Regions from separate parts of the Ensifer sp. 4252 genome, predicted to be linked through region 2. Evidence: riboswitches for the same ligand, from Rfam matches in the RefSeq annotation. Region 2 holds a riboswitch; the other holds the start of a gene.
The links. A riboswitch is a leader RNA that binds a small molecule or an ion and turns the genes downstream of it on or off. The one in region 2 is predicted to bind S-adenosylmethionine.

Region 1: another riboswitch for S-adenosylmethionine. It lies ahead of ABIE33_RS05810 (O-succinylhomoserine sulfhydrylase); the one in region 2 lies ahead of metA (homoserine O-acetyltransferase MetA).

The regions. Positions count from the first base shown of each region.
Region 1 covers NZ_JBNDIU010000001.1:1,191,628-1,197,870, reverse strand. Annotated here, with positions in the region: gene argF (ornithine carbamoyltransferase) at 1-532, shown strand, start outside; gene ABIE33_RS05825 (Hsp33 family molecular chaperone) at 879-1,868, shown strand; gene apaG (Co2+/Mg2+ efflux protein ApaG) at 1,872-2,264, opposite strand; gene ABIE33_RS05815 (CDP-alcohol phosphatidyltransferase family protein) at 2,376-2,990, shown strand; gene ABIE33_RS05810 (O-succinylhomoserine sulfhydrylase) at 3,035-4,219, opposite strand; SAM riboswitch at 4,264-4,342, opposite strand; gene ABIE33_RS05805 (2'-deoxycytidine 5'-triphosphate deaminase) at 4,417-5,514, shown strand; tRNA gene ABIE33_RS05800 (tRNA-Gly) at 5,595-5,669, shown strand; gene ABIE33_RS05795 (transporter substrate-binding domain-containing protein) at 5,854-6,243, shown strand, end outside.
Region 2 covers NZ_JBNDIU010000002.1:192,918-199,160, reverse strand. Annotated here, with positions in the region: gene ABIE33_RS07890 (aldose epimerase family protein) at 1-340, opposite strand, end outside; gene ABIE33_RS07885 (vWA domain-containing protein) at 527-1,711, opposite strand; gene metA (homoserine O-acetyltransferase MetA) at 1,718-2,644, opposite strand; SAM riboswitch at 2,708-2,785, opposite strand; gene ABIE33_RS07875 (NUDIX hydrolase) at 3,003-3,455, opposite strand; gene ABIE33_RS07870 (AAA family ATPase) at 3,452-4,291, opposite strand; partial or broken gene ABIE33_RS07865 (RidA family protein) at 4,413-4,792, opposite strand; gene leuD (3-isopropylmalate dehydratase small subunit) at 4,801-5,406, opposite strand; gene ABIE33_RS07855 (VOC family protein) at 5,610-6,041, opposite strand; gene ABIE33_RS07850 (hypothetical protein) at 6,172-6,243, opposite strand, start outside.

The DNA.
Region 1 (6,243 bases), on a different contig from region 2:
CGACACCCATCCCTGTCAGATCATGGCCGATATCATGACCTTCGAGGAGCACCGCGGCCCGGTGAAGGGCAAGACCATCGCCTGGACCGGCGACGGCAACAATGTGCTTCACTCGCTGATCGAGGGGTCTGCTCGTTTCGGCTACCGCATGAACATGGCTGTGCCGCTCGGCTCCGAGCCGCACGACAAGATCCTCAACTGGGCGCGCAACAATGGCGGCGAGATCCTGCTTTGCCATGATGCCGAGCAGGCCGTCGCCGGTGCCCATTGCGTCGTTACCGACACCTGGATCTCCATGAACCAGGAGCATCGCGCTCGCGGCCACAACGTCTTCCAGCCGTTCCAGGTCAACGAAGCGTTAATGAAGCACGCCTCGCCGGACGCGCTGTTCATGCACTGCCTGCCGGCGCATCGCGGCGAGGAAGTGACCGACGAGGTCATCGACGGCCCGCAGTCGGTGGTGTTCGACGAGGCGGAAAACAGGCTGCACGCACAGAAGTCGATCATCGCCTGGTGCATGGGGCTCGTCTGATCGGCGAGTCTGCCTATTGAAATTTGCCGCATGCGACCCGATTTAGGCCGCATACGGGACGTTCCGGGGTGGAAACAACGGACGCAACCTGACGACAGGCAGCGCATGATCGGCCGTCAAAACGGCACATGCCTGCTGGACAAATCCGTTTATGGCGGGATCAAATAGGGTAACGGGCAGGCTGCGCCGGAGGATGTTTATGTCCTCTGCGCGGCCTTCTCCAGAGCATGTCGCGGAAAAGTGCGCAGCGGTTTTGCGATAACGACATGCGTGAGAACAAAAACTTAAGGCGCAGTCAGCGAATCCTGGCGATCGCGACGCGCTTTAGTGACGTAAGGAGCAGCAGATGACTGAGATGGCACCAGGACTTGGCGAATTCGATTTTGCCGGTGACGACCATGTCGTGCCCTTCCAGGTGGAAGGCCTCGACGTGCGTGGCCGTGCCGTTCAGCTCGGCCCGATGCTCGATGCGATCCTTGAGCGCCACAACTATCCGCTTCCGGTCGCTCGGCTCGTTGCCGAGACCGTCGTGTTGACCGTGTTGCTCGGCACGTCGCTGAAGTTCGAAGGCAAGCTTATCGTTCAGACGAAGGGCGACGGTCCGGTCGATCTCGTCGTCGCCGATTTTGCCACGCCCGATCGGGTGCGCGCTTATGCCCGCTTCAATGAGGAAGCGCTGGAGGAGGCTCTGAAGGACGGACGCACCCAGTCTCATGAACTGCTCGGCAAGGGCGTTCTCGCCTTCACCATCGACCAGGGCGCCCATACCCAGCGCTATCAGGGCATCGTTGCGCTCGATGGCGCTACGCTCGAGGAGATCGCCGGCGTCTATTTCCGCCAGTCCGAGCAGATCCCGACCAAGGTGCGCCTCGGCGTCGCCGAACTGCTCGACCGCGACGAGAACGGCAAGCCGCGCCATCGCTGGCGTGCCGGCGGCATGGTCGCGCAGTTCCTGCCGGATGCGCCGGAGCGCATGCGCCAGCCGGATCTTTCGGGCGGCGACGGCGACGACAACGAGGACCTCTTCGACGAGGACGATCTCTGGGCGGAAGCCAAGGTTATGGTCGAGACGATCGATGCCGACGAGCTGACCGACCCCATGGTCGGCACGGAACGTCTGCTCTATCGGCTGTTCCACGAGCGCGGCGTTCGCGTCTACCAGCCGCAAGCGGTCTATGATCGCTGCAGCTGCTCGCGCGAAAAGATCCGTTCGGTGCTGATCGGGCTGCATGCCGACGATATCGAGAGCACGATCGAGGACGGCTTGATCAAGGTGACGTGCGAGTTCTGCTCGACCACCTATCGCTTCGAAGCAAGCGAAGTTCGTCAACAGTAGATCTCAATTCAGGGTTCGAACGAGCCCTGGTGAATCAAGCGAGAAGGCGGGGATTGCCACGTTGAAGTGTTCTCCGCCTTCCGATTCCATGCTGTAGTGGCCGAACATGACTCCCGACGGCGTGTCGAGTGGGCATCCGGAGGAATATTCGTAGGTATCGCCGGGGTTCAGCAACGGCTGCTCTCCGATGACGCCCGGGCCACTGACTTCGTCTACCTGGCCGTTCTCGTCGGTAATGTGCCAGTAGCGCGTCATCAGCCGTACTGTCTCGGCCGAATGGTTGGCGATGACGATGCGGTAGCCCCAGACATAGCGGCTGTCATCCGGATCAGATTGCTCTTCCAGATAGTAAGGCTCCACCGTAACTTCTATGTCGCGAGTGAGCGCGCGATACATGGGCAACACCTTGTTTCAAGTCTTTCAGGGTATTCTACAGCAAGATGGTTTCGTCAAGAATAACGGCAGGATTGCATGCGTCGGCGGCAAGGCGGCGGAAAGGCGAGGCCGATGCTTGATGGTGCGGTGAGAAAACGGCTTGATCCGATGCTGGATCGGTTGGGTGTGGCACTTGCCCGCGGCGGTGTCAGCGCCAATGCGGTCACGATCGCGGGCCTCGCGTTCGGCCTCGTTGCCGCCGTGCTGATTGCCGGACAATACTATCTTGTCGCAGCCGTCGTTATCGCCGTCAGCCGGCTTTGCGATGGGCTCGACGGCGCGGTGGCGCGGGCGACGCGCAAGACCGATTTCGGCGGTTTCCTCGATATCGTGCTCGACTTCGTTTTCTACGGCGCCATCCCGCTCGGTTTCATCGTCGCCGATCCGCCGGCCAACGGTCTCGCGGGCGGTCTGCTGCTCTTCTCGTTCTACGTCAACGGGTCGAGTTTTCTCGCCTATGCCATCATGGCCGAGAAGCGCGCGATGACGACGGAGGTGCGGGGGGCAAAGTCGCTCTACTTCACCACGGGGCTTGCTGAGGCGACCGAGACGATCGCCGTCTTCCTGGCCTTCTGCCTGTTCCCGACGTGGTTTCCGGTGCTGGCGGCGCTGTTTGCCGTCGTCTGCCTCTACACCGCGCTATCGCGCATTGTGCTCGCGCGAATGCGTTTTCGCGACGTAGAGTAGCGGCCGCCGCCGATCTCGTGGGGCGGCCGTTTTGTTCGTGTGCATCAGGCCTTCACGGCCTTCAGCGCGCGGGCGAAGTCCTCGACGATGTCGTCGCTGTCCTCGATGCCGGCCGAGAAACGCACGGTACCAGCAGAAATACCGAGTTCGTCGCGAGCCTCGTCCGTCAGGTTCTTGTGCGTCGTCGTCGCCGGATGCGTGATCAGGCTCTTGGAATCACCGAGATTGTTGGAGATGCGGGCGATCTGCAGCGCGTTCTGCAGCGCGAAGGCCGCATCCTTGCCGCCCTTGAGTTCGAAGGCGACGAGGGTCGAGCCGCCGGTCATCTGCTTGGCGATAATGTCGGCCTGCGGATGGTCCGCGCGGCCGGGGTAGATCACCTTGGCGACCTGCGGCTGCTCAGCGAGGAAATCGGCGATGCGGCGGGCGTTCTCGGTCTGCTGCTTGACGCGCAGCGGCAGCGTCTCGATGCCCTTCAGCAAGGTCCAGGCGTTGAACGGCGACATCGCCGGGCCGGTGTGGCGGAAGTAATCGTGCAGATGCTCGTTGATCCAGTCCTTGTCGGACAGCACCACGCCGCCGAGGCAACGGCCCTGGCCATCAATATGCTTGGTGGCGGAGTAGACGACGATATGCGCGCCAAGCTCGAGCGGCTTCTGGAACAGCGGCGTGGCGAAGACGTTGTCGACCACCACCTTGGCGCCGATCTGGTTGGCAAGCTTGGAAACGCCGGCGATGTCGATCACTTCGAGCGTCGGGTTGGTCGGGCTTTCCAGGAAGAAGACCTTGGTGTTCTTCTGGATTGCCTTTTCCCAGTTGGCGAGATCGCGACCGTCGACCAGCGTGCACTCGATGCCGTACTTCGGCGCCAGCGTCTCGACCACCCAGCGGCAGGAGCCGAAGAGGGCGCGGGCGGCAACGATATGGTCGCCGGCCTTCAGCTGGCAGAGAATGGCGGCGGTGACGGCGGCCATGCCCGATGCCGTGGCGCGCGCATCTTCGGCGCCTTCCAGCATGCACATGCGCTTTTCGAACATGTCGTTGGTGGGGCTGCCGTAACGGGCATAGATGAAGCCTTCGGTCTCGCCCTTGAAGCGCGCCTCCGCCGCCTCGGATGTGTCGTAGACGAAGCCCTGGGTGAGGAAGATAGCCTCGGACGTCTCGCCGTGCTGGGAGCGGGTCGTTCCGCCGTGGACGAGTTGGGTTGCCGGGCGCCAGTTTTTGCTCATGTGACGGTCACCTTCAAAAACAAAAAAACCGGCCGCGTGAAGGGCCGGTTTGATACCCGGCCTTTTTAGCTACTTGTTTAACGTGGCTGCAAGCCGACCGGCCAAATCACCACGGGATAAAGCTCCAATACTGCTTGGGTGCGCTTGCGTCAATTCCTGGAGTTTGGTTTTGTCTCGCAACTGAAAAGAGGATCGAAATGGGCCGCGAGACTGGGATTTTGGCCGACCGCGCGATCGCCGCGCTGTTTGCGACCGGGCGCTTGAAAAGCGAAAAGGCGCTGGATGCCGATCAGATCCAGCCGGCAAGCCTCGACCTGCGCCTTGGCGCCAAGGCATTTCGCGTGCGCGCGAGCTTCATGCCGGGTCCGGCTCACCTTGTTGCCGACAAGCTCGACCGGCTGAAACTGCATGTCGTCGATCTCTCCGACGGCGCCGTGCTGGAGACCGGCTGCGTCTATATCGTGCCGCTGATGGAAAGCCTCGACTTGCCGGAGACCATGTCGGCTTCGGCGAACCCGAAGAGCTCGACCGGTCGCCTCGACATCTTCACCCGCGTCATCACCGATCGCGCCCAGGAGTTCGACAAGATCCCGGCTGGATATCGCGGCCCGCTCTATCTCGAAATCAGCCCTCGCACTTTCCCGATCGTCGTTAGGCGCGGCTCGCGCCTGTCGCAGATCCGCTTCCGCACCGGCCAGTCGCTGCTCTCCGAGCAGGAGCTGCTGGCGCTGCATGAAAGCGACATGCTGGTTGCAAGCGAGAAACCCAATGTCAGCGGCGGTGGGATTGCGCTCTCGATCGACCTCAAGGGAACCGGTCCGGACGGGCTTATCGGTTATCGCGGCAAGCATCACACGGCGGTCGTCGACGTCGACAAGAAGGCGCAGCATGCGGTCTTCGATTTCTGGGAGCCGCTCTACAGCCGCGGCCGCGACGAGCTGATCCTCGATCCCGACGAATTCTACATCCTCGTGTCGCGCGAAGCGGTGCACGTTCCGCCGCTTTACGCTGCCGAGATGACGCCGTTCGATCCATTGGTCGGTGAATTCCGCGTGCACTATGCCGGCTTCTTCGATCCGGGCTTTGGCCACGCGTCCGCCGGTGGCAGCGGCAGCCGTGCCGTGCTCGAAGTGCGCAGCCACGAGGTTCCGTTCATCCTCGAGCACGGCCAGATCGTTGGCCGACTGGTCTATGAGCATATGCTCGAGCGTCCGGAAGGACTGTACGGCCTCGGCCTCGGCTCCAACTACCAGGCGCAGGGCCTCAAGCTCTCCAAACATTTCCACGCGGAATAACAGAAAAAGCGCCGTTGCGCGGCAACGCGGCGCAACGGTCCTTGACAGATGCATGCGGTTGAGGAAGTTTCCGAAGCGCTGCGGGTGTAGTTCAGTGGTAGAACGCCAGCTTCCCAAGCTTGATGTCGTCGGTTCGATCCCGATCACCCGCTCCACTTTTTCTTCGATATCGGCCAGCCAGGCTTTGAGCCGGCACTCCTGAGGGCGACGGCGCGAACGGTATGGCGCCGAAGCCAGTAGCCAGCCCGGTTCCATCCGGCTAATCTTGTCATCACCCATGAATCATCCGCGGCTTTGCAGGCCGCATGGCATCCCGAAGAGACGCGCTGGCCCTTGCCCATGAAAATTCACCGACTGCTGGCTCTCTGCGTCTATCTGATGGCCGCTCCGCTCGCCGCCCAGCCCAAGGACCTGCCCAATCTGTTCGATGCGCGTGAGCGCATCGCAAAGCCGGACCTGACCGGCCTTGCGCGGCTCAGGTTTCTGACCACGGTGGATTTTCCACCGTTCAACTTCATTGACCAGTCGGGCAAGCTTTCGGGCTTCCATGTCGACCTGGTGCGCGAGATTTGCCGCGAACTCGATATCGAAGCCAAATGCCAGATCCAGGCGGTAACCTATGCCGAACTGCTTCCGGCGCTGGAAGAGGGGCAGGGCGAGGCGGTTGCTGCCGGCATCGCGGTCAGCCCGGAATTGCGTCAGCGCTTCGGCTTCTCGCGGCCGTTCATG
Region 2 (6,243 bases):
GCTTGCCGATGTTGTCGCTGCCGCCATGCAGATGGGTCACACCCTTTTCATTGCATTCGAGCTGGTGGCTTTTGCCGTCGAGCGTGAAGCGGCCGTCGCCAATGCGGTTGGCGCAGCGGCCGGGGGTCGCACCAAAATAGGGAGAATGGTCGAGATAACTTTCGAGATCGGTAAAGCCGAGCACCAGCGGCGGCTCATGGCCGTCCAGCCGCAGGTCCTGGATCACGCCTCCCCAAGTGAGGATATGGGCGGTCAGGCCACCGCCGGAGAGCACGACACGGTGAACCGGTTCACCCGATGGCAGGTGTCCGAAGATTTCCGTATGCGCATGCTTGTCCATCGCCTGGCTCCCCTACAGCGCCGCGCGTCTTAGCAGACGCGCAAAGGTCGCTGTACACTCTAGAACTGCTGCATGTTTTATCCTTAAATCGGCTAGGATTTACGGAAACATGCAGTCCTCGCGGCAAGCAACCTGCGTCATTTCAGGGGGATCGGCAACCGGAAATCGAGATTTTCTGCGGTAGATTCAGCGTGATAGTTGTTTCGTCGCATCCTGCAGTCCGGCAAGCGTCAAAGGAAACATCCGCCCGCCGACGAGGTTCTTGATCATGCCGATCGACTGGGTATAGCCCCAATGCTGCTCGGCAACCGGATTGAGCCAGATGGATCGCGGAAAGTGGGCGGCGATACGCGAGAGCCAGAGCCCGCCGGCCTCGTCGTTCCAATGCTCGACTGAACCGCCGGGGTGGCTGACCTCGTAGGGGCTCATGGATGCGTCGCCGACGAAGATCGCGCGGTAGTCGCTGCCGAAGGTACGCAGCAGCTCCGCCGTGCGGGTGATGTCGGCGCGGCGGCGACGATTGTCCTTCCACAGTCCCTCGTAGACGCAATTGTGAAAGTAGAAATGCTCCATGTGGCGAAATTCGCCGCGTGCCGCAGAAAACAGCTCCTCGACGATGCGGATATGGTCGTCCATCGAGCCGCCGACGTCGAAGAACATCAAGAGCTTGACCGCGTTGCGGCGTTCCGGCCGGGTTACGACATCGAGATAACCGTGCTCGGCGGTAGCGCGGATCGTGCCGGAAAGGTCGAGTTCGTCGGCAGCACCCTGGCGCACCCAGCGCCGCAGCCGTTTGAGCGCCACCTTGATGTTGCGCGTGCCGAGTTCGACCGTGTCGTCGTAATCCCTGAACTCGCGACGGTCCCAGACCTTGACCGCGCTGCGGTGCCGTGAGCCGTCCTGGCCGATCCTGACCCCTTCGGGGTTGTAGCCATAGGCGCCGAAGGGCGAGGTGCCGGCGGTGCCGATCCATTTGGAGCCGCCCTGGTGGCGCCCCTCTTGCTCACGCAGCCGCTGACGCAAGGTCTCCATCAGCGTCTCGAAACCACCAAGGCTTTCGACCAGGCGTTTCTCTTCCTCGCTCAGATATTTCTCGGCAAGCTTGCGCAGCCATTCCTCGGGAATGGCCCCCTGTTCGAAATCGCCTGGGGGATTGATGGCCTCGAGGCCGGAAAAACAATGCCGGAACACGCCGTCGAAGCGGTCGATATGGCGCTCATCCTTCACAAGCGCCGTGCGCGCGAGAAAATAGAACGCCTCGATGTCGAAGGCAGCAATGCCCGCCTCCATGCCCTCGATCAGGGACAGGAATTCCCGGAGCGTCACCGGGATCTTCGCAGCCTTCAATTCGAGGAAGAAGGGGATGAACATTTGGCTTCAGTCTTGTCCTCTGCCGATCAGGTCCATTTCGTAGGGCGTCGTCTGGTACATCTCGTTGATCCAGTTGCCGAAAAAGAGATGCGCGTGGCTGCGCCAGCGGTTCTGCGGCGGCAGGGTCGGATCATTGTGCGGGAAATAGTCGTGCGGCATCTTGATCGGCGCGCCCGCATCCACATCCCGGAAATACTCGTCCGACAGCGAGGTGGAATCATACTCCACGTGATTGAACATGTAGAGGCGCTTGCCCTTGTTCTCGTGCACGAGACAGACGCCCATCTCCTTCGATTCCATCAGGATCTCGAGGTCGGGCACCCCATCGATGTCGGCGCGGCGCACTTCGGTCCAGCGCGACACCGGCACGGCAAAATCGTCGGAAAAGCCATTGAGATAGACGGAGGAGGGCTGCAGGTTCTGGTGGCGGTAGACGCCGAAAGCCTTTTCCTTCAGCGGATATTTCGGCACGCCGTGGAAATGATAGATCGCCGCCATCGCACCCCAGCAGACGTTCAGCGTCGAATGCACATTGGTCGTCGTCCAGTCGAGGATGCGCTTAAGTTCGTCCCAATAGGTGACGTCCTCGTATTCCAGCGTTTCGACGGGCGCACCGGTGATGATGAAGCCGTCGAACTTGCGGGCCTTCACCTCCTCCCAGGTCTCGTAGAAGGCGAGCAGATGGTCCTCGGAGGTGTTTTTCGCCCGATGCGCGCCGATGCGGATCAGCGACAGCTCGACCTGCAGCGGCGAGGCGCCGATGAGGCGCGCCATCTGGATCTCGGTCTTGACCTTGTTCGGCATGAGGTTCAGGAGCCCGATCTGGAGCGGGCGAATATCCTGACGGATCGCCACGGTCTCGGTCATCACCCGCACGCCCTCGGTCGCGAGGGTTTCGAAGGCGGGCAGCGTATCGGGTATCTTGATGGGCATGGGGCTTCCACTCGATCAATACAAAAAAACCGGCGGCGATTGATCGCGACCGGTCCTCGGAAAATCCACGTTTCCTCGGCCCTTTAGCGATTTGTTTAACGTGGCTGCAAGCCGGCCGGCCAAATCACCACGGATTGTTTGATAGCGCGGCATGGGCGCGGGGGTCAATGAAAAACGATTCGCCGGCTAAACGGCCCCTCATCCGGCTGCCGCCACCCTTCCCCCGCAGGCGGGGAGAAGGACCAGCGCCGCAAGCGCACCCCCCTCGTCAGTCCACAGAATCCCGCCGCCCACTGCCAGCCGAAATCCGCTGACGATCAAGTGGTCCGCGTCCCTCTCTCCGTGCGCGGGGAGAGGGCTAGGGTGAGGGGCAAACGCCTTGCGTTTGCAGCAAATCCAGACGGTCCTGCATGCCGTAACCCAGCCGCTTGCTGGCTTCGCTTTGGCTGAGCCAGAAAAAGCGAAAGCGGATCGGCGGGCCGCCGCCGTCCGGCGTCATCTCGCAGTGCAGCCAGGTTTGCCTGTGGTCGCCGGCAAGCGTCGCATGGAAATAGTGCCGGCGATGGCAGATTTGTCGGCCGTCCTTCGTAAAGCAGTAATCCTGCGTTGCAAGCGGCATCAATGTCGCGGGTGGCGTAAGGCCGGTCTCCTCGACAAATTCGCGCAAGGCTGCGGCTTCAGGGCTTTCGCCCGGCTCCATCGTGCCGCCTGGAACCTGCAGGTCGATTTCAGGAAAGTCCGGCTCGTCGAAAACAAGCAGATGCTCTCGCCAGGTGGCGTAGATCAGGACCTTGTTGGCGTCGGGTCTCACTGGTCGCGGCGCGCCAAGAAGGCCAGGCGCTCGAAGAGGTGAACGTCCTGCTCGTTCTTGAGCAGCGCGCCGTGCAGCTTCGGCAGCATGGTTTTCGGATCGGCGCGCAGGTCGGCCGGGTCGATCTCGTCGGCGACGAGCAGGCGGATCCAGTCGAGCGCTTCGGAGGTCGAGGGCTTTTTCTTCAGCCCCGGCACCTGGCGGATATCGTAGAAGGCGGCAAGGGCTGCCGAAAGCAGCGTCTTGCGGATGCCGGGATAGTGCACCTCGACGATGCGGGCGAGCGTGTCGGCATCGGGAAAGCGAATATAGTGGAAGAAGCAGCGGCGCAGGAAGGCGTCCGGCAGTTCCTTCTCGTTGTTGGAGGTGATGACGACGATCGGCCGCTGGCGGGCGTGGATCGTTTCATTTGTCTCGTAGACGTGGAACTCCATCCGGTCGAGCTCCTGCAGCAGATCGTTCGGAAACTCGATGTCGGCCTTGTCGATCTCGTCGATCAGCAGCACCACACGGCGCCCGGCCTCGAACGCCTGCCAGAGCTTGCCCTTGCGGATGTAGTTCCTGACGTCGTTGACGCGCTCGTCGCCGAGCTGGCTGTCGCGCAGACGCGAGACGGCGTCATATTCGTAAAGCCCCTGCTGCGCCTTGGTCGTCGACTTGACGCTCCATTCGATGAGCTCGAGGTCAAGGGCTGCGGCGATCTGGCGAGCAAGCTCGGTCTTGCCGGTGCCGGGCTCGCCCTTGACAAGCAGCGGCCGTTCCAGCCGGATCGCAGCGTTGACGGCGATCATCAGGTCCTTGTCGGCGATATAGTCGGCGGTGCCTTCGAATTGCATGGGCTTCTTCCGGTCGTGGCGATGTGAAAGACGGTCCTGCGGGCGAGGTCCGTCATCATGCCTCTGCAGTAGCGCATAAGCGGTGCAGGTGTCACTGCCGCCGGCCGTGGTCCGTCAGACGTCAGCCGCGGAAGGCGGTAACCTCGATCTCGATCAGCATTTCCGGGCGGATGAGGTCGCAGACGATCATGGTGGCGGCAGGGCGGATATCGCCGAACATCTCGCCGAAGATCGGAAAACCCGGTCGGCAAAGCTGGCATCGGTGACGTAATAGTGATTGCGCACCACCTCCGAGAGCGAGAAGCCCGCCTCTTTCAGCGCGCCCTCGATCGTCTTCAGGCAATTGCGTGCCTGCTCTTCCACCGTTTCCGGCATGGTCATGGTGGCGTAATCGTAGCCGGTGGTGCCGGAGACGAAGCACCAGTCGCCCTTGGCGACGGCACGCGAATAGCCTGCCGTCTTCTCGAAGGGCGAACCGGAGGAGATGAGCTTGCGCGTCATCCCGTCGCTCACGCCCAGGGGCGCGAGGCGGCGGTCGACTTTTCAAAGCTGTCGATGGCCGTTGCCTTCTCCAGCGTCAGGCCGATGTCATCGAGGCCGTTCAGCAGGCAGTGGCGCTTGAAGGCATCGATCTCGAACTTGACCGTGCCGCCGTCCGGGCCGGTGATCTCCTGGGATTCCAGGTCGATCGAGAGGATGGCGTTGGAGCCGCGCGAGGCGTCGTCCATCAGCTTGTCCAGGTTCTCCTGGCTGACGACGATCGGCAGGATGCCGTTCTTGAAACAGTTGTTGTAGAAGATGTCGGCAAACGAGGTCGAGATCACGCAGCGGATGCCGAAGTCGAGAAGCGCCCAGGGCGCGTGTTCGCGCGAGGAGCCGCAGCCGAAGTTGTCGCCGGCGACCAGGATCTTGGCGTTCTGGTAGGCGGGCTTGTTGAGCACGAAGTCCGGGTTGACCGAGCCGTCCTCGTTGTAGCGGGCTTCGGCGAAAAGTCCGGTGCCGAGGCCGGTGCGCTTGATCGTCTTCAGGTAGTCCTTCGGAATGATCATGTCCGTGTCGACGTTGACGACGGGGAGGGGAGCGGCGACGCCGGTGAGCTTGACGAACTTTTCCATAACTTCAGGCCTTCGATTTCAGCGAAATGTTGCGTAAGCGTTTAGATCAGTTTTGCGCCGAAATGAAGGAAAATCTATCCCGAAGATGCTTGCCGGGCGGGTGAAATCGCCTGCCCGGTAGCTGTTGTCGCGGTTGTCTTATCAGTTGGGGTGCCTTGCCCGAGGGCTTTGCGGAAATAGGCCGGTCTCAGCCTGCCTTGACTCTAGCCTGCCTTGACCGGGGCGTTCAGCGCCCAGAGCACGCCGAAGGGGTCGCGCAGCTGTCCGTAGCGATCGCCCCAGAACATCACCTCGATGGGCATCACGACTTCGGCTCCGGCGGCGACCGCTTGGCTCCACCACGCGTCGATGTCGTCGACCGGCAGCATCAGGCTGAAAGCCTGGGGCTTTTCCAGGGCATGGCCGTATTCCGGATAGGCGTCGCTGAGCATCAACGAGCTGCCGTTGATGTGGAGGTGGATGTGCATCGTCCGGCCCTGGTCGTCGACCGGTTGCCTATAGGCTTCCTTTGCGCCGAAGGCGTGCTTGTAGAATTCCGCGGCCTTGGCCGCGCCGTCGACCTGGAGATAGGGCACCAGACCGTTCAGGGCCTGCGGCAACTGGTTTGCGTCTGTTTTCTGCGTATTGCTGTCCATGTCGTGCTCCTATCCTTCGTCACGAGGCCATGGCCTTTGCTGGCCTGGTCCAAGGACGAACGGAAACGGATGCGCCCGACATGGGTGTCGCAAAATTTTATCTCGGCTTTGGAGGCCGGGGCCGCGTGACCTAGAGATCGATGATCGTGCCGCGACCGTCGTTCCAGATGCGCATTTCGCGCGGGGCGGCGCCGGAGGTCGG